DNA from 3 places in the Brevibacillus sp. HB1.1 genome. Region 2 is predicted to be linked to each of the others. Evidence: riboswitches for the same ligand, from Rfam matches in the RefSeq annotation. Region 2 holds a riboswitch; each other region holds the start of a gene.
The links. Region 2 has a riboswitch for lysine ahead of HPY27_RS14915 (amino acid permease). Riboswitches for the same ligand answer to the same signal wherever they lie in the genome.

Region 1 (7,992 bases), on a different contig from region 2:
CGGAACCAGGTTTCCGTATGCAGGGTATTTATCTTCCAGGAAGTACCAAGGCTTACCGTCTCTGTACGTCCATACACGGCCACCCTCACCACGAGCAGACTCGGACATCAGACGCAGCTTGTCGTCTCCAGGGATTGCAGTTGGGTGAATTTGGATCATCTCACCATTGGAGTAAATAACCCCTTGTTGATACGCCGCAGACGCTGCTGTACCTGTATTGATAATCGAGTTCGTCGATTTACCGAAGATGATACCAGGTCCGCCTGTTGCCAAAATAACGGCATCCGCACGGAAGGATTGAATTTCACCGGAACGCATGTTTTGCGCAGTAATCCCGCGACAGGTTCCTGTATCGTCCAAAACGGCTCCGAGGAAATCCCAATATTCGTACTTGGTTACCAGACCTTCAGCTTCATAACGGCGTACTTGTTCGTCCAATGCGTACAAGAGCTGTTGTCCAGTTGTCGCACCCGCAAAAGCGGTACGGTGATGTTTGGTTCCTCCGAAACGACGGAAGTCCAACAAACCTTCTGGCGTACGGTTAAACATAACACCCATACGGTCCAACATATAGATAATGCCAGGTGCTGCATCGCACATTGCTTTAACTGGCGGTTGGTTTGCCAAGAAGTCTCCGCCATATACTGTATCGTCGAAGTGCTCCCATGTGGAGTCGCCTTCCCCTTTGGTATTTACCGCACCGTTAATACCGCCCTGCGCACAGACAGAGTGGGAACGTTTTACCGGAACCAGGGAGAACAGCTGAACAGGAACGCCTTTTTCTGCTGCTTTGATGGTAGCCATCAAGCCGGCCAAACCTCCACCGACAATGATCAGTTTACCTTTTGCCATGAGTTTAGTCCCCCTATCCCTACAAAATGAAAGCCGACATCGCACGCAAGCCGATGAAGGTTACAATTACGAATACGCCCAAAGTCAGGAATGTTGCAATGCGTTGGGAACGCGGCCCAACTGTAATTCCCCAGTGAACCAGGAACGACCACAGTCCGTTGGAGAAGTGGAAAGTCGTGCTAATAATCCCGATTGTGTAGAATACGATCATTGCAGGACTGCTCAAAATGTTTGCCATCATGTCATAATCCACGTGTGCACCCAGTGCTTTTTGGATACGAGTTTCCCAAACGTGCCAAACAATAAAAATGAGGGTAATGACTCCTGTAACGCGTTGCCACAAGAACATTTGATTTCGGAAGTAACCGAAGTTCCCTACGTTATGCTTCGCTTGGAACGCGATGTAGAGACCGTAAACAGCGTGAAACAGGATCGGGAGGTAGATCAAGGCAAATTCAAGTACTAACAGAAATGGAAGGCTTTCAATGAAGCCTACGGCCTGGTTGAAAGCTTCAGGCCCACGAGTCGCTTGATAGTTGGCTGTCAAGTGGAACACGAGGAAGAGCCCGATCGGAAACAAACCAAGAAGTGAGTGTAGCTTGTGACTGAGAAAGCTATGGCCTTTCGCCATACAATGGTCCCCCTTTCAATGTATGTAACTCTCAATTCTGTGAAAAACGTCAAGCGTCACCGCAAGCAGTCCAAAACGGTTTTCGGCCGTTTTGATAGACCTTTCCCCAATATCCTAACCCATTGCCTCACCCATTAGACATAGCAAAACCGCCACGATCATTTTATGAAGAGCGTCTTGACGCTGTTCACAAAAAGACTGCGTTCGCTAGATCACATGAATTTGTCGGAATGTGTCAAAATTCGAGAAAAAGTTGGGCAAAACTTTGACCAAATCCAATTGTACTCTTGTCGACACATAGCGTCAAGACAATCAATGTACTAAATACATTGATAGAATAACTTTGTTTAGTCCAGCTATTTTTTCTATTAAGATGTCATGAATGCGAGTCCCTCCTCATAATCTAGTACAGACAGGAGGGAAGCACATATGAAAGAGAAGGATCAGCTTGCAGCACTGTTGCCGCCAGAGACCATTCCCTATGCGGAACGAATGAATATGCCCTATCTTGGCTATCATCTTCTACGCGAAACGCTGACTAGCACCCTGCTAGGCGATAGTGAAAACCATATTCTCTATTGGATTGGAAAAAATATGGGCCGCCAAATCCCCATTCAATCTGCAACAGGCCCGATTATGCCTTTTATTCGGCTCGGATTAGGCCAGCTCGACGTCGTGGAGGAGTCCGGGCAAACTATTGTCTATTCGCTTACTCATTCCATTTTTAGCTACCAGTCTATCGAAAGACTAGGATGCAGTCTTTCTTTTGAGGCTGGGATCATTGCTGGTATGATTGAGCAATGGAAAGAAAGAGAAGCGTTCAGCAAAATCGAAATGGAAAGCTCCTCTGACATACGTATATCTGTACAAGTGGCGTCATGAAGAAAATGCCCCCTCTACCTATAACAAAGGGAGAGGGAGCATCCATGTTTTATACTCCGTGCACGACCGCAGTTTCCTCGACATCCAGACCATATGCCGAATGAAGACTGCGAACAGCCAGCTCCGTCAAGGCTGCTGGAATGACGCAAGAAACCTTGATATCAGACGTAGATACCATTTTAATAGAAATTTCTTTTTCTGCCAGGACACGGAACATTTCGGCAGCTACCCCTGGATTATTGATCATGCCTGAGCCAACAATCGATACCTTAGTCAAGCCTTCCTCGAAATCGACTTTTTCAAAGCCAAGCTCGTTTTTGTTTCTGTCCAGCGTATCCAGTGCTTTTTTCAGGTCATCCGCTGCAATTGTAAAAGAAATATTCGTAACAGACGCATCATAAGAGCTTTGGATAATGATATCGACGTTCACCTGATTGTCCGCCAGCGTATTGAACAGACGGGAGAGCGTCCCGACCTTGGCAGGCATGCCGACAACCGTGATTTTGGCTACATCTTCATCGTGTGCAACTCCACTTACTACTCTTCCTGTTTCCATGTTGGCAACCTCCTCAACGTACGTACCATCTTCGGCAGTAAAGCTGGAGCGGACGACCAGCCTTACCTTGTATTTTTTCGCAGCCTCTACTGACCTTGGATGAAGAACCCCTGCACCGAGGTTCGCCAACTCCAGCATCTCATCATACGAGATCGTATCCAGCTTGCTCGCAGCTGGAACCACTCGCGGATCAGCTGTATACACCCCGGACACGTCTGTAAAGATTTCGCATTTCTCAGCGTTCAAGCTCGCTGCGAGTGTAACCGCAGATGTATCCGATCCACCGCGGCCGAGCGTCGTAATTTCACCTTCGTCACTGATCCCTTGGAATCCTGCCACGATCACCACACGACCACGGCCGAGCTCGGATTGAATCCGCTCTGGATCAATCTGCTTGATCCGTGCTCTTCCGTGAATCGCCTCCGTGGTGATTCCAGCCTGCCAGCCCGTAAGAGAAATGGCGTCGTAGCCTTTTGTATGCAAGGCCATCGACAAAAGCGCGATCGATACCTGCTCCCCCGTGGTCAGCAGCATATCCATTTCACGCTCGGATGGGTATGCGCTAATCTGCTTGGCCATATCTACCAACACGTCAGTAGATTTGCCCATTGCAGAAACAACGACTACCACATCATGCCCTTCCTCTTTGTAGCTGACAATTCGATCCGCAACTCGTAAAATTCGCTCAATGGTACCTACAGAGGTGCCTCCATATTTCTGCACGATCAACCCCATGCGGCTTCTCTCCCTTTTTCTCATATCCAATATTGGTATTTATCTCGTATCGTATGGTTTTTCACTATTCTCTCTATAAGGAAAAATCTTGCATTTTATTTTACAAAAAAGGCACCGACAAGGAATAAGACCTGCCGCTGCCTACTGTTTCGACATACCGGTTCCTCCCTCCCAATACACGCGGACAACGAAGATTGACAGTCATCACCATCAAAACTCACATTGACACACCGTGAGATAGCTCTCCATCTGACAATTGGTCATTGTGCAGATGACAGTCCTGCATTTGTTCAACGCAGACCCAGCATGGAGAAAAGCGGGTTTCCCTCCACACTTCGGCGAATTCCCCTTTCCCGTCCCCTTCACAGATTCCCGATCTCAGGGTGGTACTCTTGGTTTTCGCGCCTCTACCTCACTCCATAATGGAAGTGAGGCTAACTATTCTGTTTGAATCGGATTATATCATGAGTCTAAAAATGGATCAATTCCTTTTTAGAGGTTGTTCAAAAAGTTACATGTGCTATGTGTCCAGCTTGCGCAGATGCCCGATGATTTCTTTTGCCAGCTTGTCACCGATCCCTAATTGGCGGAAGTCTTCAACGGTCGCCTCTCGCATTTTTTTCAACGAGCCAAAATGAGAGAACAACAGCTTGCGTCGCTTCTCACCGATACCCGGGATCTCATCTAACTGCGAGGAGAGCATCGTTTTTGTCCGGGATTGTCTGTGGAATGTAATAACAAAACGGTGGACTTCATCTTGGATGCGCTGCAACAAATAAAACTCATAGCTATCACGTCTAAGATTCACAGGCTCTGGCGGATCTCCGTACATGAGCTGAGCGGTACGGTGCTTCTCGTCCTTCGCAAGTCCACAGACGGGAATATAGAGACCCAGCTCGTTTTCCAGCACGTCCATAGCCGCACTGATTTGGCCTTTTCCACCATCGATCACTATCAGGTCAGGCATCGGCTGGTTTTCTTTCAGCAGGCGTGAGTAACGACGGCGAACCACTTCGCGCATGGAGCCGTAATCATCTGGCCCCTCGACGGTTTTGATCTTGAATTTGCGGTATTCCTTTTTGTCAGGGCGACCATCTGTAAACACAATCATTGCAGACACAGGCTCTGTTCCCTGAATGTTGGAGTTGTCAAACGCTTCAATTCGATGAGGAACCGGAATCCCTAAAATGTGACCAAGATTGTGTACCGCTTGGACTGTACGAGCATCGTCCTTGGACATCAGCGCGAACTTCTCCTGCAAAGCAATACGGGCGTTCTCGGAAGCCATCTTCACGAGCTCATGCTTTTTGCCTCTTTTCGGAGCATGGACTTTGATGCCCAGCCACTCACCCAAAAGCTCCGGTTCACTCTCTTGCGGGAGCAAAATTTCTTTTGGTAGCGCATTTTGTTTATCGTAGTAGAACTGGCTCACATAAGACATAAAGTCCTCGGTTTCGCTTCCATAGTATGGAAAAGAAGTTGTCTGACGCTCGATCATCTTCCCTTTTCGCATGTAGAACACCTGAATGCACATCCAGCCTTTTTCCACAGCAAATCCGATAATGTCGCGGTCTACCGTATCCGTGAACGTGATCTTCTGCTTCTCCATCACCGCTTCGATGCTCTTGATCTGATCGCGATATTCCTTGGCTCGTTCGAACTCCATGTTTTCAGCGGCTTGCAGCATTTTTTCCGTGAGAGTTTGCTTCATTTCCTCGTGGCCACCATCGAGGAACCGGCTGATTTCATCCACCAAACGCTGATTTTCCTCTGCCGATACCTCGTACACACAGGGCGCTAAACATTGTCCCAAATGGTAGTAAAGACAAACCTGCTTGGGCATATTGCGGCACTTGCGCAACGGATAGAGGCGATCCAGCAGCTTCTTCACCTCGGAGGCATCTCCGGCATTCGGATACGGACCGAAATACTTGGCTTTATCTTTTAATACCTTACGGGTAATCTCCAGGCGTGGCTGCGCCTCATTCGTAATTTTGATGTACGGATACGTCTTGTCGTCGCGGAGCATGACATTGTAACGCGGATCGTGCTCCTTGATCAGGTTGCACTCGAGGATGAGCGCCTCAATCGCGGAGGATACCACAATGTACTCAAAGTCCACGATTTCACTGACCAACAGCTGCGTCTTCCCGTTATGACTGCCTGTAAAATAAGAGCGGACGCGGTTTTTCAGTACCTTGGCTTTTCCTACGTAAATGATTTCCCCGCTCGCATTTTTCATCAGGTAGCAGCCTGGCTTATCTGGCAGGACGGCCAGCTTATCTTTTAAGGAGCTGTTCATGGCTGCTCCCTCCTCTTTGCTCTATATCTGCCATGCATCTATTTGTTCTTGTGAATTGGTTTTTCCAATACATACAGTTCATCTTCTAAGGAACTCATCCGTTCCATCAGCAGCTTGCGGCTGTCTTGCACCCCTTGATTGTAATAGAAGGGGCCGAGCTCTTTTGAGAAAAAGGCAATCAACTCTTCCGTCTCCAAATTGCCGAGTGTCTCCGACCGTTCTTCTTTAAAATAGCGTTGTACTTGATGAACAAGATATTCCATTTGCTCTCTCGTCAATTTGGCTGGCATCGTATCCGGCTTCCTTCCCTATTTCGCATCATAAGAGAATATACGTTCTATCCTTTATAGTACCATGGAATGATGACGAAAAAAACTGCCGCCTCATTCCATGGCGACAGTTTTTTACAGGCAGACTAGTGCTTGCGACCACCCAAATATGCTTCTTTTACACGCTCGTCGTTTAACAACGCTTCTCCTGTGCCGTCCAACACGATTTGCCCTGCCTCCAGTACATACCCGTAATCAGCGATTTTGAGGGCTTGTTTGACATTTTGCTCCACGATGAGGACGGTTGTACCTTCCGCATTGATTTCTTTGATCACCTTGAAAATGTCCGACACCACGATGGGAGCCAAGCCCATCGACGGCTCGTCCAAAAGCAGCAGCTTCGGTCGAGACATCAATGCGCGAGCAATGGCTAGCATTTGCTGTTGACCGCCAGACATCGTCCCTCCCAATTGGGAAAGCCGTTCCTTCAGGATGGGGAACCAGGTCATCATCTTTTCCATGTCGTCCTTGATGCCTTGTGCATCGTTGCGCTGGAATGCGCCCATTTCCAGGTTTTCCAGCACGGTCATCTTCCCGAGGATCGCACGCCCTTCTGGTACCAACGCCAATCCGGCTTTTACGATCTGATGGGGTCTCGAACCCTCTATGCGTTGACCACAAAACGTAATCGTCCCTGCTTCAGGCTTCAGTTGACCTGCAATCGTACGCATGGTTGTGGTTTTTCCCGCTCCGTTCGCCCCGATCAGCGAGACGATTTTTCCCTCAGGCACTTCCAGCGTTATCCCACGAATTGCCTTGATTTGACCGTAGGAGGTCGTCAAGTTTTGTATATTCAGCATCTTATTCGTCCTCCTTGCCGAGGTAAGCTTCAATCACATCTGGATTGTTTTGTACCTCTGCCGGGGTGCCGTCAGCAATTTTGACCCCAAAGTTGATACATACAACCTTTTCACACAGGTTCATGACCAATCCCATATCGTGTTCGACCAACAGGACAGTCGTCCCGTCATCGCGAATTTTTTTGACCAGCTCCATGAGCGCTTTTGTCTCGGTCTCGATCATTCCCGCAGCAGGCTCGTCCAAAAGCAAAAGCTTTGGCTCAGTAGCCAGTGCCCGCGCAATCTCCAGACGCCGTTGTTGACCGTAAGCCAATGTATCCGAGCGAACATCAGCAATGTCAGACAAGCCCACGAATTCGAGGAGCTCCTCTGCTTTTTTGGTAACAGCCTTTTCTTCCGCACGTTGTCCGGGGGTTTTCAAAAGGGAAGCCCAGAAGCCCGCCTTCATGCGCGAATGACATCCTACCTTCACATTGTCCAGCGCACTCATGTGACCGAAGAGGCGAATATTTTGGAACGTCCTTGCAATCCCCATTTCGGTAATTTTGTTAGGCGCCACCCCATTTAGCTTTTGTCCGGCAAAAGAAAAGGTGCCCGTAGTTGGTTCGAATATGCCCGTTGCCATATTGAAAATGGTCGTTTTGCCCGCACCATTCGGACCAATCAAGCCGACAATTTCGCCCTCTCCGACCGTAAAAGAAACGTCACGAAGAGCGGTGATGCCGCCAAAGCTTTTTCCTACGTTCGCAAGTTCCAGCAACATCTTATACTCCCCCCTTCGCTTCCTTGTCCGATGGCTTGCCCCGACGACGCTTGAACAGCTTTTGGAACGTATCGGCACCAATCAAGCCATGCGGACGGAACGCCATTACACCGACCATGATCAAACCGTACATGAGCATTTT
Region 2 (7,992 bases):
TGAGCTGGATTGCTTTTGCCCGTAGCCGCCCTCCTCATCTACATACAACACCTGTATATGAAAAGGGGCCTGAGCCAAAGCTCTGTTCAATTCCGCAAGGTCGTCCTCTTGGATTCGGTCTCCACGGACAACAGCTTCCAGCATACGTCTCAAACGTTCGCGCAGCTGCAAAAGGGAAGCGGCACACTCCTCATTTATCGGAAGCGGAGCGGTTAGCTTGTATGTTTGCAAAAAGGATGACAGCCATTCCTGGTTCTCCAAACGATTTTCCGCACGACCAGAACCACGCCAATCCCGCCAATCACTATTTAAAAAATCGATACAAAGCCAGTCCATGTTATTATCTCTCCTGACGAAACCCTACATTTTTCTCTCTTGTATGACTATACAGAATATGGTAATATCTTTTTGTAACTATCGTAATCAAATTAACTGGTTACATTTTCATTTCTTACTGCTATTATAGCGTTTCATCAATCTGTTTCACAGACGAGGAGGAAGCGTATGAATCGGAAGGATTTGCTTTTGCATGGATGGGAATGTACGTATGACAAGGAAGACTGGTATCCACCCTTAAAAGAAGCGCTTTCCGGAGTATCAGCAGCCGAGGCCAGCTGGCGCCCTGTGGGAGAAGCAGCCAACACGATCTGGGAAAACATCAGCCACCTTCTTTATTACAAAGAACGCCTGTTGCATTGTCTATTGGGCACTGAATTTCCTAGCTCGGCTGAGACGAACGATGATACCTTCATCCCGTCCGGCGGTCCGGATGACGAAGACGCTTGGCAAGCTACCCTCTTGCGCATGGAAAGCGTCCATCGCCACATTCATGAAAAGCTTTCCTTGCTGACGGATGAGGATTTAAACCAGACGGCTACTTATACGCCCATTTACCAAACCGTGATGAGTCTGGTCCTGCATGATGCGTTTCATACGGGACAAATTGTCCAAATTCGCAAGTTACAAGGCTCTTGGCCTGCCAGACGCTCATTTGAATAACAAAATTTCACATTGATTAATCATAAACAATCCATTATAGTTGATAAATCACATAATTTCATACATGTTATCCTCATCTTTCACGGTGAGGATAGAGGTCGCGGCTTTTATATCATCCTGTACGAGATTCAGAGAAAATCAATGACTCCAGGTAAGGAAAATCCGCCGAAGCTCATATCGCGTCTCTGTGCGATTGGGTTGGGGCTGTACTCGAAAGGGGCAGAACTGTCACGTTTGCATGCCAAGCAAGCGTGGTGAGCTATCTTCAGTGAAGGCTTGGTGGGGATTGGATGATACCGCCCTATGCCATTTTTTTGGCTATGGCGGTTTTTTCGTTTCCGACCTTCCTTCTCAAAAATCAAGAAAGGTCGTGCAAGTAGCTTATGTCACAAAATCAATTGCAACGTGGTTTAAAAGCCCGACACCTGACGATGATCGCCATCGGCGGCTCGATTGGGACGGGATTGTTTCTCGCGAGCGGAGGCTCGATTCATTCCGCCGGACCTGGTGGAGCTTTAGTTGCCTATCTCGCCATTAGTATCATGGTTTACTTTTTAATGACCAGCTTGGGGGAAATGGCGGCCTTCATGCCTGTTTCTGGTTCGTTTTCGACGTATGCCACACGGTTCGTCGATCCATCTCTCGGCTTTGCTCTCGGCTGGAACTACTGGTACAACTGGGCCATTACCATTGCCGTCGAGCTGTCAGCTTCCGCACTCATTATGAAATATTGGTTCCCGGATACCCCAGCGATATTGTGGAGCGCTTTGTTCCTCGGATTGCTGTTTGCCTTGAATCTCCTGTCTGTGAAAGCCTATGGAGAATCTGAATATTGGTTCGCCTTGATTAAAGTAGTAACGGTGATCGTCTTTATTATCGTTGGTGTGTTGATGATTTTTGGCATTATGGGCGGCCAAGCAGTCGGCCTCCAAAACTTCACCAAAGGCGACGCGCCATTCAATGGCGGCTTCATGGCCCTGCTCGGTGTCTTTATGATTGCCGGATTCTCTTTCCAAGGGACAGAGCTCGTTGGTGTCGCAGCTGGGGAGAGCGAAGACCCTGCCCGCAACATTCCGAAGGCCATCCGTCAAATTTTTTGGCGCATCCTACTCTTCTATATCCTCGCTATTTTGATCATCGGGTTGTTGGTTCCATACGATAATCCAAATCTGATCAGTGGCGACCTTACGGATATTGCGATCAGTCCGTTTACGATTGTTTTTGAAAATGCCGGATTTGCTTTTGCAGCATCCGTCATGAATGCCGTTATTCTTACGTCTGTATTGTCTGCTGGAAACTCTGGCATGTACGCCTCTACACGCATGCTGTGGAACTTGGCGAAAGAAGGAAACGCACCAAAATGGTTCGCAAAAGTAACAAGTAACGGCGTACCGATCAATGCCTTGATCTTGACTGCGCTCATCGGCGCCCTTGCTTTTCTGTCCTCTCTGTTTGGGGAAGGCGAAGTGTACGTCTGGCTTCTGAATGCTTCCGGTATGTCAGGTTTCATCGCTTGGCTGGGCATTGCCATTAGTCACTACCGTTTCCGTAAAGCGTTTATCGCTCAGGGTCGTGACTTAAGCGAATTGCCTTATCGGGCAAAGTGGTTCCCGTTTGGACCGATTTTTGCCTTCATCATTTGCTGTATCGTTATTATTGGACAAAACTACTCCGCATTCATGGGTGGAACGGTTGACTGGTATGGCGTCCTGGTCTCTTACATTGGCCTGCCACTCTTCTTAATCGTTTGGCTCGCTTATAAAATTACCAAAAAGACCGAGCTCGTCCCTCTTGAACAAGTAGACTTCAGCATGGATGAGCACACGAAATAATCGAAGAAATAAGTACGGACTTCCGTTCAGATAACGGAAGTCCTTTTTCATGGTTGCCGGCATATTAAAAACTGCCCCAAAATAGCCGATAGTATAGACAAGAAGCCATTGAGATCGGTTTCCTTCCGTTCTCACAACTCATGCCAGTCATCTGATATAAGGTAACCAGATCTCCTGCCATCACGACTGAACATGAATCCATGTGAGGAGAGTAGAACATGTACATCCAATCGAATACCCGCTACCTAACCCCCCAGCTTTCAACTAACCAACTTGCACCCAAAATGGTGACAGGAACTCGTCTAGCATTGCCCGAGCACGATACAGTAGACCTTCGTTCTCACAAGGCACGAGAGCTCCCTGCTGATGTCATCGAGCATCACAGTGTCCAATTTTTCTTTAACACAGAGATTAATGAGCGTTTGGATAAAATTTTTGCAGATAAACCACCCGAGGCTCGCAAAGCCTTTGACCACATCCTGGAGCAAAACTTTTTCAACTCCCCATCCACCTACACCGATGAAGAAAGAGCTGCTTTGGTAGAAGTCGGTCTAACCCAAGGCAAATATTTGGCAGACCAATACATGGCTGATGAAAATGCTGCTGAATTTTTGGATACCCTCCATTTGCTCGCTGGCGTTGCCAAAACACGAAAGGTTGACCCTGCAACCGGCAGTGTCAGCTACGTAGAGCTTCCGCAAAAACCACATGGGGCGCCGAGCGACTATGTTAACCCGTCCAAGCTGATGGAGCGGTATGACCCGGAAGCCTACAAAAAAATGCATGCGGCTACCAATCAAACAGAGAAAGTAAGCATGCTGATTCAATTCGTCAAAAAGCTGCAACATCGACCAGACTGGATCTCTCAATACCGGAACGAACAAGCTACGCTTCTTTCCGATTTAAAAAATACGAAAATCACTAACCGCTTTGAGAATGTAAATACAAAGGACGACACTGAATTTGTTCGTCGAATGAATACGCTCGCTGAAAATGCTTCCTTTTCTACCTTCACACCATTGCTTCAAACGAATCTTGCCTCTTTTATGAAGATCTTGACCAAGAAAACAAGTTAACTACACAAAGATGATGGTCACAGCCTCCTCCCGAACTTCCCTGGGACTGGGGCTCTTTTTTTGGTGTAGTTGATGGACATACTAACCCGTAAAGGAGGGGACGAACATGTATGACAATCTCGAAAACGACCTGCCTGATTTCAAACAACTGGATGACAGACTGATCGCTCAACCTCCTACTAGCCCCATAATCGCAATCCGTACCAATCTAGACAAGGAACCAAATGACGTCGACAATCCGTATGTGCAGCAAGACTCTACACCCACTGGACAAAATAAGGGGGAAGCAAATGACTGATCGCAGCTCAAAGGAAAAACCGGACATGGGTTATAACGGAAGCAATATGCATGGTTATTCCCTTACAGCAAAGGAAGGGACATTGGACCAAACTGACAAGTCGGCTGCGGCAAAAAAAGAAAACAGGGACAAAGAATAGTTCTTTTCCCGTCACGATGAACAAATCCCCTTTGGGGAAACAGGCAGATACTCACTTTGCCTGTTTCCTGAAGGGGATTCTTTTGGATTTCTGATCAAGAACATGGTGAAAAAACATTTTCTTATTGACGAAACTCTATTGGAAATATATACTTTTCATGGATTTGATAATGAGAATCGTTATCAGATTCTTGTATATATGATCAGGAGGTTGCCCCATGAAATCCAGGCTCTTCAAACACATTTACAGCACAACATTAGTCACTTCTCTCCTCACAGGTGGCGCCCATATGGCTCTGGCCGCACCACTCGTGGCCACTGCTGAACAGACGGATGTTTCCCCTTTGTCGCTAGATTTCGCAGTCGAACAGGCAATAAAGAACAGCGTTGATCTGGAGGTGCTTCGGCTTGACTTAGATATTACGAAGCACGAAACATCCATCACATTGAGAGAAAAAGCAGAAATCAAAAAAGCCGACATCATGTCACTGGCTGATGCAAAAAAGAAATTCGAAGACGCTGCCAAAGCAGTCAAAGAAGTGGTTGTCGATGAAGTCGCCCTGAATACGCAAAAAAACACCATTCAATTGCAAGTGCAAAAAGCATTCTTCGAAGTCCAATCATTAGACGCCAAAATCAAATCGCAGAAGAAAAGCTTGCAAAGACAGTACTGGTTGGACTCCCAAGAAACAGAAGCTCACAAAAATCTTGCTGCCCTTGAAACCAGCTACAAGCAAGCATTGGCCAAACTCAACGATTTATTGAATGAAAAAGCGGACAGACAATGGAAAATGATCGCTACTGATCTGACCCAACACGAGTTGCTTTCCTTAGAGCAATTGCAAGCAAAAGCTTATGAAAATCGTCCTGAAATGATCAAAGCACAAGCAGAAATAGACTTTGCCCAAGTAAGAATTGATTACACAGCAGAGTATTCCGCACTCAGCACACATAAAGGTACAATCGCAAAAAATGAGCACAAAAAAGCGGAACTGCAAAAACAAAAAACACAAAAGAAAATCGGTCAAGAAGTAAGTGACAACTATACGAAGGTACTGACAGCGAAAAAGGCATTAGAGGAAAGTACAACAAAGAAAGAAACCGCATTGGAGCGCTATCAGGCAACAATCGATCAATATAGATTAGGAAAAGCATCGATGAAAGAACTGATGGAAGACGAAGCAAACCTGTTTGACTCCGAAGCAAAAGCAATCGAATCGGTTTATCAATACAATCTCGCTGCTACCACCTTGAATCAGTCGACTGGTTATTAATATTTCGTATCACGAAGGATCTTATATATTCATTTAAAATATAGGAGGCTTCATCCCACAGGGTGAAGCCTTTACTCATTTATTAGCCTCTCAAAAACTCCCGGCATCACCAGACGACCACTGTCTACACCAAAATCCTCTATAAACCACCAAGCCGATAGCACACTATGGCAATACGCCCACGCCAACACTCTCTCTTTTTGCAAAGACAGCGCCTTCATCAGTCCATCGACCCGCTGTTTCATTACTTCTTCTACCCCATCCTCTGGCAAATGGTTCAGCAAAAACGGAATCACCTCATACTCCGTCTCCCCGATCAGCCCCTTTGGATCAATTGCCAACCACGGCTCTCTTTCTGCGCGCAAAATATTTTCATGATGCAGATCCCCATGCAGCAGGCACTGTTCTTTTTGTGTGGAGAGAAGCTTTTTGTACCATTGCATGGCTCGCTCCACCATTTGCTCGGGAATCGGTCCTGTCCCCCCTTGGAAATGTGGACGAATCTTTTCCAGTCCCACAGCCCAGTCCGCTATCGTTGGAAACGTAGACGCAAGCTTGCCAGCGTTCGAAACGGGGGTATGCATCCTTTTAATCACGTCCGCCAAGCATTGAATTCGTTCTTCTTCGCTGCTCAGCTTGTCCAGTGTCTCCCCTGGCATGATGCGCTCCAAAAGCATGATCTCTTTTTCCTCGTCAGCATCGAGTAGCTGCACCATCCCCCGCCCCGCAAAAGCCCGAATCGCCGTCAGCTCTCTCTGCCAGTCCAGTCCAGGCACGCCCAGCTTCAGCACTGCGTTTCTCCCATCCTGCAACACAACAGGTGCGACAAAGTTATAAGAGAGCGGAAACGGCTCAAGCACTTTTAAAGACCAACGTGCTTTGCATTCGGCAATCAGCTCATGAAAGGAATCCAGCCAAAGACGTCCCGCTTCTTTATGTATGCCCATAATTGTTTGGGTAAATTGGGTTGGCAATGAAATCATTAGGAACCCCCTCCTCGAACTACTTGCAAAACATCCTCTTGCCCCAGCTTTCAAGCTGTTCCCCTACCACAGCCGCTTCTTCCCCCCAACAACTACTCATAAAAAAGGGAGCAGCTTGAAAGCCGCCCCCCTTTATTTCCCGGAAAATGTTAGGACAGCCGTCCCATCAAGCGCTCCATACGTTCCAGCGCCTTTTTCAATTGCTCCATCGATGTTGCATAAGAACAACGGATATGCCCCTGTCCGCTTTCGCCGAACACGTCTCCAGGTACAACAGCTACCTTTTCCTCCATCAGCAGCTTCTCCGCAAACTCAGAAGAACTGAAACCTGTAGAAGCTACAGACGGGAATGCGTAGAATGCTCCGTCCGGCTCGTGGCAAGTCAATCCGATTTGACGGAATCCATCTACCACATAATTGCGGCGCTGACGGTAGCTCTCAATCATTCGTTCCATATCAGAGCGTCCATGACGCAGGGCTTCCAATGCAGCCATCTGAGCCATCGTCGGTGCACACAGCATGGTGTACTGGTGGATTTTCAGCATGCCTGCGAGCAAATCAGGCGACGCGCAAACATATCCCAGACGCCAGCCGGTCATCGCGAACGCTTTGGAAAAACCGGAGATCAGGATCGTCCGATCTTTCATCCCTGGCAGAGCCGCGATACTATCGTGCATTCGACCGTAAGTAAGCTCTGCATAAATCTCATCGGAGATCACCATAAGGTCGTGCTTTTCAATGATCGGCAAAAGTGTTTTCCACTCTTCAGCCGTCATGGTCCCCCCAGTCGGGTTATTTGGATAGCAGAAAATGATTGCTTTTGTACGCGCGGTGATGTGCGTCTCCAGCTCTTGCGGTGTCAGCTTGAACTCGTTTTCCATCGTAGTTTTCAGGAAAACCGGCACCCCGCCAGCCAAGCGAATGACTGGTTCATAAGAGACATAGCAAGGCTCCACGACCAATACTTCATCACCCGGATCAAGAATGGCACGCAGTGCGATATCAATCGCTTCGCTGGCACCAACCGTCACGAGAATTTCTGTCTCTGGATGATAGCTGACAGAGAAACGTTCTTCCAAGTATTTCTGAATTTCCACGCGCAATGGCAGCATACCTGCATTGGATGTATAAGCTGTATGTCCACGCTCCAGAGAAGAAATCGAAGCTTCTCTCATGCGCCAAGGAGTGACGAAATCAGGCTCCCCTACGCCCAAGGAAATGACTCCCTCCATCGATGCTGCCAAATCGAAAAAGCGGCGAATGCCTGATGGCTTCAATGACTGAACTGTATTGGATAAACGGTTTTTGACTTTGACTTGTGTACTCACGGCGTAACCACCATCCTGTGATCTTCGTCACGATCTTCCAGCTCAATACCATCGTGCTTGTAAC
Region 3 (7,992 bases), on a different contig from region 2:
ACCATGCCAAAGTCGTAGCGAGTTCCCTCTGAAATAAAACCGAGGAAACGTACATTAGCGTTCTCCGAAACGTCGTATAAGTGGTCGTAGTGCTCCATCAGCAATCCCTCCTCAACAGTATTTTGGCCTCCGAACTTCGTGAAATATTCGGATTATTCACTAGTATAAGCGAAAAATCACGTTTTTGCCACCCAAACAGCATCATTTACCAGACGCGTCGGGTTAATGACCCTGTCTTCCCCTTCTTGAATCCATCTCACTTTTTCTGCACCATGCAACGATTGCGCGACAAAGGAGAGACATTCAAAGAACAGTTCAACTACTGCTGTACTGTATCGTTCCTCCATTTTCTCCAATGCATACGTCAATCTAAAAATATCTGGTACACTTCTTCGACTGGCTTCTAATACTTCTTTTCCTTTTTCAGTCGGGTATACGTGAACTACACGCCCATCCAACTCCGACTTTTCGATGGTCACCATGCCTTTCTCCATTAATTTCTTGATATGAATGACAATCGATGAGGGATGCCAGAAGGTCCAATCTGCAATTTGCGTGACGCGTACACCTTCATAACAGTAGATGATCCAGAGAATGTTTAACTGTACGGAGGAATCCAATTCAGCTTCCTTCGCTGCCCGCTCCCAGTCTTCTTTGTTCACCACATCGATGGCGCGCATGGTGTTTAAAGCTTCGAATACGTGTCTAATTGAGGCCTCCTGCATGCGTATATTCCTCCATGATCCTTTATCGTTCATCTAACGGCATATAAATATGATATATATTTTACACTTTTCAGAAAAAACGCGCAATTGTTTTTGGTCGCCAACTGCCTCATTGCCAAAGAGTGGAAGACAATGCTACACTTAACGCACAGAATACCGGTACTAGGAGTGAGTGCAGTCGTGAAACTTCAATCGGCCTACATCTATTTCGTTGATGGTTCTACCGCAGCATCTGTAAGTATTGACGACGTGAAAGCCAAGTTTACGCGATACGTTGACATGACCTCAAAAACAGGAAAGCAGTTGGGCTGGACCTATGCTGACGCCGCTTTCCCTTACAACCTAGAAGAACGCCCTGAAGGAAAGGACTCGTGGTTCCTTCTCAAAGGAAAAGACCCAAACATGTACAAAGCCATCGTTGTTGGAGTCGGGAGCAAAAATGAAAACGGTTCCGAAAAGCACTACATACAGGTGTCCCTCCCTGAATCGGCCACGCATGGCGATAAAAACAAGGCGAATGAGTACTGTCGATACTTGGCACGTGATTATAAAGCAGAGCTCCATCTCTTCAATAATCGCATTCAATACTTCCAACCTCGAAAGCCATAAAGAAAAAACGGAGAAACAGTCGAGAAATCTCGACTGTTTTTTCATGTCCAGGCCTATTCCCCCTGATCTCTTTTTTTCATACGAATAACAAAGAGTGGAAAGGGGTGTGCTTATGGAGGCGCAAGCCATACTCGAGTCTGGTTGGGGTAAAAAAGTACCTGTTGACCCTGCCACTGGGACATCCTCGTATAACCTCTTTGGAATAAAGGGAACGGGACCTGCCGGCTCTGTCACCATCGAAAGCAAAGAGGTGGAAAACGGAAAAACGGTCACACGTACCTCCCAGTTCCGCGCTTATGAAAATTACCAGCAATCCATGGAAGACCATACCCAGTTTTTACGTAGGCCCGCATATAAAAACGTGCTGGCAGCCACGACTCCCGCACAAGCCGCACAGGCTTTAGAAGAAGCCGGCTACGCTACCGACCCTGCGTACGCCGAAAAGCTGACGGGCCTCATTCAGACGTACAACTTGTCTCAGTACGATTCATTCACCTCAGAAGGGCCACAAACGTTTCCTCCCTAGAAATTGGAGCTAGGCAATCGCGCATTACAGGAGGGCTTGCTGACCTCGCCTGAATGGCTAAATAAGTTAGACGAACCAATGCCAGTATGGGCTGTTTTAGCGGTTGCCCTGCGACTGCTGGACAGACAGCGAGAGAAGCCATGAGTCCATGAATAAAAAACAAAAGCCCCATTGCCACAAATAAACCTCGTGGATAATGGGGCTGTTTCGTATAAAAATGCAGTTGCCTCAGTCGTACGTTGCTTGAGCACGTTGATCAAATCATTTGAGACCTGGACAGCGAATAAAACCTTCCGTCCACCATCCGAATTCCCAGATCGACGCAATATTCCAATCCTTGCGTCACTCCGTACAATATCCATTCGGAAGAGAGGTGGTTGATATCAAAATCAGTGTAAAGGTCAGTGCCATCATTTCGGATCTCTTTGCGGTACGTCACATCAAAAAGGCGTAGGACAAAAGGTAGTTCAGCAAAAGGAATAGCAAACTTTCGCTCTATTTCTTGCTCGAACTCCTTCGTCATGCTCCACTCTGCCTGAATGGATTGCTCATCTTTCCAGGCAATGCGTATACTCGGGCCTTCTAGATCTGTGGACGATCGCGGGGGATTTGTCTCCATTCGCTCCCATCGTTCCTTTCTTTCATGTACTTGCTATTACCAAGTATATTGGCTTTTCCGTATATTATAGCACGGGGACATGCAAAGTGGAAACGCATCCAAGCCATAATTTTTAACGCCCAACTGTAAATGTATTTTCACCAACGGATACATAAGAAGTGAATTTCTCGGATTTCATTTGAACTTGTACTTTATAAGTGCCGTATGCTTCGAGTTTCGTAGATACAAAAGGCTCAGAAAAATAGAAGCTGTTTGCATTTTGTGTGGAGTATTTCCATTCCTTCCCTTTAGACACTTCTTTGCCGTCCGGTCCGATCAACACAAGTTGCATGCGCAAGTCTTTAGCTACAGGCGCGTCATCAACCTCTACGAACACGTTAAACGTACGAGGCACATTTTTGTCGCTGTATCCTTTGACAGGGTTGCTGAAAACGACATTTTTATTGCGGGTCTGCTGAATTCCTTCGACCACAATAATATTTACGTTTGGCTTAATCACTTGCAATTTGCCAGATTGCTGATCGTAATCGGCGAAACCACCGAGCTTGTTCACTATTGATTCTATCGATTCGGCCTTGGATGCTGGCATTTCACTCGCTACGGTTTCCGCACCGAAAAATACGCGCATTGCACCCTCTCCCACCGCAGTAGTGCTCCCTACCCCTGCTGCTACAGTCAACGCCAACAAGGCCGATAACCATGCTTTTTTCATGTCAATAATCCTCCTGTATGTGTGCGCGGCAGCGCTTGTTTTTCCGAAATTTCTTCTCTCTAGTTTATACGTTTGGAAAAGGAAATAGTTGTGCTGCCCTGATAAGTTTTTTCAACAATATCCACATTATCCACAAGCACAAAAACCTTAGGAAGAAAGACTTATGCACAGAGATGTTAGTAACTACTTCTTACTCTTGACGAAAATACGGCTGGGAATGACACAGAAAAAAGAGCGGCTATCCAGCCACTCTTTTTTGTTCCTGACACCTGCTACTCCTGTTGCGAAAGCCATGTAAAATACCGGGAGACCAGTCGAATGGCAACTTCGATCGCGTCTTCGTTCGGCTCAATTTTAGAATGATGCAAGCCGTACGGCGTTTGCACACCCAGCCAGAACAAAAAGCCAGGAATTTCTTTCAAAAAGTAACCGAAGTCTTCTCCGGTCATGGCTTCCTTGCAGGTGATAAGAGTTACTTCTTCACATTGTTCCTGTACCCATTGCATGAAGTCTGTCGTTAACTGCTCCTCGTTGTAAACCTGGCAGTAGCCAACCCCATAGTCAATCGTTGCCTGGCAATCGAAGCCTATTTCCACTCCCTTTACGAGAGATTCAATGCGGCTCTTGACGATTGCCATCGATTCCATCGAAAAGGTTCGGATGGTACCTTCTAGCCTGGACTTCTCTGCGATGATGTTCTGCTTCGTTCCGCTCTCCAGCTTGCCAATCGTTACGACAGCCGAATCCAATGGATCCATATTGCGCGAAATAATCGATTGAAGCTGTGTCACAAGATGGCTTCCTGCAACCACCATGTCATTCGCCTTGTGCGGGAAGGCTGCATGCCCCCCTTTGCCAACCAAATCAATGTACAACTCAGAAGTGTTGGCAAACAAAATTCCTGGCTTCGTCGCAATATGACCGACCGGATATTCTGGCGCGATATGCAGGGCAAAAATGCAGTCCGGTCGCCACCCCGCAAACTCTTCACTTTTCATCATCGGCTCCGCACCGCCAGGACCTTCTTCTGCCGGCTGGAAGAGGAACAGCAAATCATCTGCCATCGGATGCTCGGTAAAATGCGTCAGGAGGCCAAGAGCAATTGCCATATGCATGTCATGACCGCATGCATGCATGAATCCTTCATGAAGCGAGCGAAACGGATAGGACGTTTCCTCTACGATCGGCAGGCCATCCATATCCGTCCGCCAGGCAATTAATCGTTTTGGCCTTGTTCCTGCCAGCTTGACCAAAATGCCTGTCCGCCACGTTTTGATCTCGATTCGCTCCTGGGGCAGCTTTTTCAAATAATCCAGCAAGTATTGTTGTGTCTTCACTTCAGCGAAGCCTGGCTCCGGTATTTGGTGCAAGTCTCGGCGAATTTGTGTAAACAAGGAAGTCGTCATGGTCTACGCCTCCTTTTTCGTACCTGTTCTTGCTGTTAATTGGTCCTCAAACACAGCAAGAAAACGGTCCACATCGGCTTTTGTCAACGTCAGTGGCGGAAGCAGACGAACAATCGTTTTCTGCGTCACGTCAACGAGAATTCCTTCGTCAAGCAATGCTTGCTGCAAGTGGCTTACCTCTTCCGGGGTGGAAGAGAGCGGAATTCCAACCATCAAGCCTTTTCCGCGAAGGGATTGCAGCTGATCTGGAAGACGCGCTCGCAGCGCTTCCAAGCCCGACCACAGGTACGCAATCACTTCTTCTACGTGAGCGCTGAAGGCTGGATCAAGCAATTCATCCAACACGACATTCCCTAAGGCAGCAGACAGTGGCGATGGTGCAAAAGTCGTTCCGTGATCCCCCGGTTTGAACTGGTTCATCAGCCTTGGGCCAGCGATGACACCGCCGAGGGGAAGCCCTCCCCCTATGCCTTTGGCAAAAAGGATCAGGTCTGGCGTTACGCCTGCATGCTCATAAGCAAACAGCTTTCCTGTTCTGCCCATTCCTGTCTGGATCTCGTCCATGACAAAGAGCATGCCTTCATGTTCACAGATCGCAGCTACCTCTCGCAAGAACGCTTCCGTTAACGGCACGACACCGCCAGAACCCAAGACTGGCTCCATGAGGACCGCAGCGGGTCTTGCTTCCTGGCAAATCGCTCGCAATCCTTCCGTGTCTTCCACATCCAGTTCATAAACAGGAAAAGCCGGCTGAGGAAAGTCTTGATAGACGTGAGCCTGCCTCGTCAAACGCACTGCTCCGAGTGTTCGCCCGTGAAAACTGTTGCGTAAGACAACGATGCCTTCACGACCTGCTCCCTCGTTCTTCGTCCATTTGTGAATCAGCTTGATCGCAGACTCTGTAGCCTCTGCACCAGAGTTGGTGAAAAACACTTTTCCACTAATGCTGTTCGCAACCAAACGCTCGGACAAACGAATAGCTGGCTTATTTAAAAATACATTGGAAATATGCAAGAAGCGCTCTCCCTGCTCACGCAGAGCCTGTACAATGCGCGGATGAGAATGCCCCAGAACGTTTACCGCGAGTCCGGTAAACAAGTCGAGGTAGCTCTTTCCATTCGTATCGTACAAGTAATTTCCTTCGCCTTTTTCTATGGCAATCGGAAGTCTTTTGTAAGAGGAGACGATATATTGTTCATCGAGCGAACGCCAGTCCATGTGCACTCTCTCCCTTACAGCTGACGTAGCTCCTGCTTGATCTCTGTCTTGGAACGAGTTTTTTCATCGATTTGCTTGATCACACGTGCAGGCGTTCCCGCAACTACTACGTATGGAGGTACATCTTCAATCACGACAGCACCTGCTGCAACGACAGCACCTTTTCCTACGCGAACACCTTCCAGAATGACAGCATTTGCTCCGATGACAACATCGTCTTCGACAACAACTGGCTGTGCAGATGGTGGCTCGATAACGCCTGCGATAACCGATCCAGCGCCGATATGGCAGTTTTTCCCGATGGTTCCACGTCCACCTACAACAACATTCATGTCGATCATCGTACCTTCACCGATAACTGCGCCGATGTTAATGGAAGCACCCATCATGATGACCGCATTGTTACCGATTGTCACTTGGTCACGGATAATTGCGCCTGGCTCAATACGTGCTTGAATTCCTTTTGTATCCAGCAATGGAATAGCGGAGTTGCGGCGGTCGCTTTCTACCACATAATCTTCAATTTTGTCTGCGTTAGCAGCGAGCACTGGCTCAATCTCTTTCCACTCACCAAAAACAACACCAGTAGGACCAGTAATGAAGGCTTTGGAGCTCGCACCAAAGTCGATTCCCTCCAGGTTCCCTTTCACATATACCTTCACTGGTGTTTTCTTTTCGCTTTTTTGAATAAACGCGATAATTTCGTTGGCATCCATCATGTTCATGGTTACATCCTCCTCAAAATAACAGCATGGTAAATCAAAAAAAGCAATGAGTGCATTCGCTATCTCATTGCTCTTACTACTACAGAAGCAAATCATAAATAGCGCTCCACAAAAAGACTTTAGGTCCCTTGTGACAGGATGATCATTTTTCATGAGACACCCCAGCCTGTGCTACGTAGGGGCATAGCATAAGCTTCGGCGCTTTAGCCTTTCTTCCTTCTCCTGCCCCCTGGCAGATTGCGAAAAGACTTACTCTTCTTCGGCGCACCTCTATTTAGAGTACATTATTATAATTTTATTTAACTCTACCAAAATCAATGAAACGTGGCAATAAGAAAAAAGTTATTGACAACGATTCTCATTTTCATTATTTTTATTGATGAGAATGATACTCATTATCTGAATTGGAGGTTTTACGTTTTATGAGCATTTTGATGGTATACGCGAGCATGACAGGGAATACTCAGGAAATTGCTGAAGCAATTGCAGAAGGTATTCGTTCAACTGGTGCTGAGCTGGAGATAAAAGAAGTGATGGATGCGAACGCAAAAGAACTCGAAGCTTACGACGGAATCTTGCTTGGTGCCTACACATGGGGCGACGGTGAACTGCCAGACGAATGCCTGGATTTTTATGAGGAAATGGACAATATTGACCTCAGCGGGAAAAAGGTTGTTGCTTTTGGCTCTTGCGACTCCGCTTACGAGCATGTCGGTGCAGCTGTTGATATTTTGCTGAAAAAGGCGAGCGAGCGTGGTGCGGAAACTCCTCTGGAAGGTTTGAAAATCGAGCTTTCTCCTACTGCAAAAGAAGTGGAAACGTGCAAAGCATTTGGGGTGTCATTTGCAGAATTGCTCGGCTAATTGATGTTTCCCAAATACTCTGGCACATGCTATACTATCAATCCAACTTTTTAAGGAGGATTGATCTCATGTCACTACATACGGACGAGATTCTCTTACGGCCTCTCCAACAACAAGACGCAGCCGAGCTCCTAGAGCTTCGGCTGCGTAATCATGATTTTCTCCAACCCTTTGAACCGATCCGCCCCGCTTCATTTCTGACCCTCATAGGACAGCAAGAACAGATTTCACAAGCGCAGATTGATTTTGAACGTGGTACTGCCTATGCTTTCGGCGTATTCTCCCGAGAATCCGGAAAGATGATTGGACGTGTAGCGTTGTCGAATGTCGCACGTGGCGCATGGCAAAATGCGACGATTGGCTACTTTATGGATCAGGCGTGCAATGGCAAAGGTTATACGACATCAGCAGTAAATCTCGCCCTCCGCTTTGCTTTAACGGATGCTGGGCTGCACAGAGTACAAGCTGCTGTTATGCCTCGCAATCAAGCTTCCATTCGCGTCTTGGAAAAAAACCGTTTTCGCCAGGAAGGGCTTTCGTTACGCTATTTGCAAATTAACGGTGTATGGGAAGACCATCTCCTGTACGC

Region 1: it holds a riboswitch for lysine, as region 2 does, so the genes downstream of both, HPY27_RS19620 (aspartate kinase) here and HPY27_RS14915 (amino acid permease) in region 2, are expected to answer to the same signal.
Region 3: it holds a riboswitch for lysine, as region 2 does, so the genes downstream of both, dapD (2,3,4,5-tetrahydropyridine-2,6-dicarboxylate N-acetyltransferase) here and HPY27_RS14915 (amino acid permease) in region 2, are expected to answer to the same signal.

The regions. Positions count from the first base shown of each region.
Region 1 covers NZ_JABMIV010000007.1:299,900-307,891, reverse strand. The annotation lists gene sdhA (succinate dehydrogenase flavoprotein subunit) at 1-852, opposite strand, end outside; gene HPY27_RS19630 (succinate dehydrogenase cytochrome b558 subunit) at 872-1,483, opposite strand; gene HPY27_RS19625 (YslB family protein) at 1,913-2,365, shown strand; gene HPY27_RS19620 (aspartate kinase) at 2,415-3,656, opposite strand; lysine riboswitch at 3,887-4,074, opposite strand; gene uvrC (excinuclease ABC subunit UvrC) at 4,177-5,958, opposite strand; gene HPY27_RS19610 (DUF2164 domain-containing protein) at 5,997-6,248, opposite strand; gene HPY27_RS19605 (ABC transporter ATP-binding protein) at 6,374-7,087, opposite strand; gene HPY27_RS19600 (ABC transporter ATP-binding protein) at 7,089-7,850, opposite strand; gene HPY27_RS19595 (branched-chain amino acid ABC transporter permease) at 7,852-7,992, opposite strand, start outside.
Region 2 covers NZ_JABMIV010000005.1:41,141-49,132, reverse strand. The annotation lists gene HPY27_RS14925 (CGNR zinc finger domain-containing protein) at 1-336, opposite strand, end outside; gene HPY27_RS14920 (DinB family protein) at 505-999, shown strand; lysine riboswitch at 1,084-1,269, shown strand; gene HPY27_RS14915 (amino acid permease) at 1,383-2,831, shown strand; gene HPY27_RS14910 (hypothetical protein) at 3,050-3,907, shown strand; gene HPY27_RS14905 (hypothetical protein) at 4,014-4,205, shown strand; gene HPY27_RS14900 (hypothetical protein) at 4,198-4,344, shown strand; gene HPY27_RS14895 (TolC family protein) at 4,562-5,617, shown strand; gene HPY27_RS14890 (aminoglycoside phosphotransferase family protein) at 5,689-6,600, opposite strand; gene HPY27_RS14885 (aminotransferase) at 6,750-7,928, opposite strand; gene HPY27_RS14880 (Lrp/AsnC family transcriptional regulator) at 7,925-7,992, opposite strand, start outside.
Region 3 covers NZ_JABMIV010000001.1:810,211-818,202, forward strand. The annotation lists gene HPY27_RS03960 (DUF3055 domain-containing protein) at 1-98, opposite strand, end outside; gene HPY27_RS03965 (MarR family winged helix-turn-helix transcriptional regulator) at 177-725, opposite strand; gene HPY27_RS03970 (DUF1885 family protein) at 906-1,334, shown strand; gene HPY27_RS03975 (glycoside hydrolase family 73 protein) at 1,447-1,860, shown strand; gene HPY27_RS03980 (DUF4912 domain-containing protein) at 2,117-2,479, opposite strand; gene HPY27_RS03985 (hypothetical protein) at 2,592-3,191, opposite strand; gene HPY27_RS30330 (hypothetical protein) at 3,355-3,489, shown strand; gene HPY27_RS03990 (N-acetyldiaminopimelate deacetylase) at 3,464-4,597, opposite strand; gene HPY27_RS03995 (aspartate aminotransferase family protein) at 4,601-5,815, opposite strand; gene dapD (2,3,4,5-tetrahydropyridine-2,6-dicarboxylate N-acetyltransferase) at 5,830-6,540, opposite strand; lysine riboswitch at 6,632-6,821, opposite strand; gene HPY27_RS04005 (flavodoxin) at 6,963-7,403, shown strand; gene HPY27_RS04010 (GNAT family N-acetyltransferase) at 7,472-7,992, shown strand, end outside.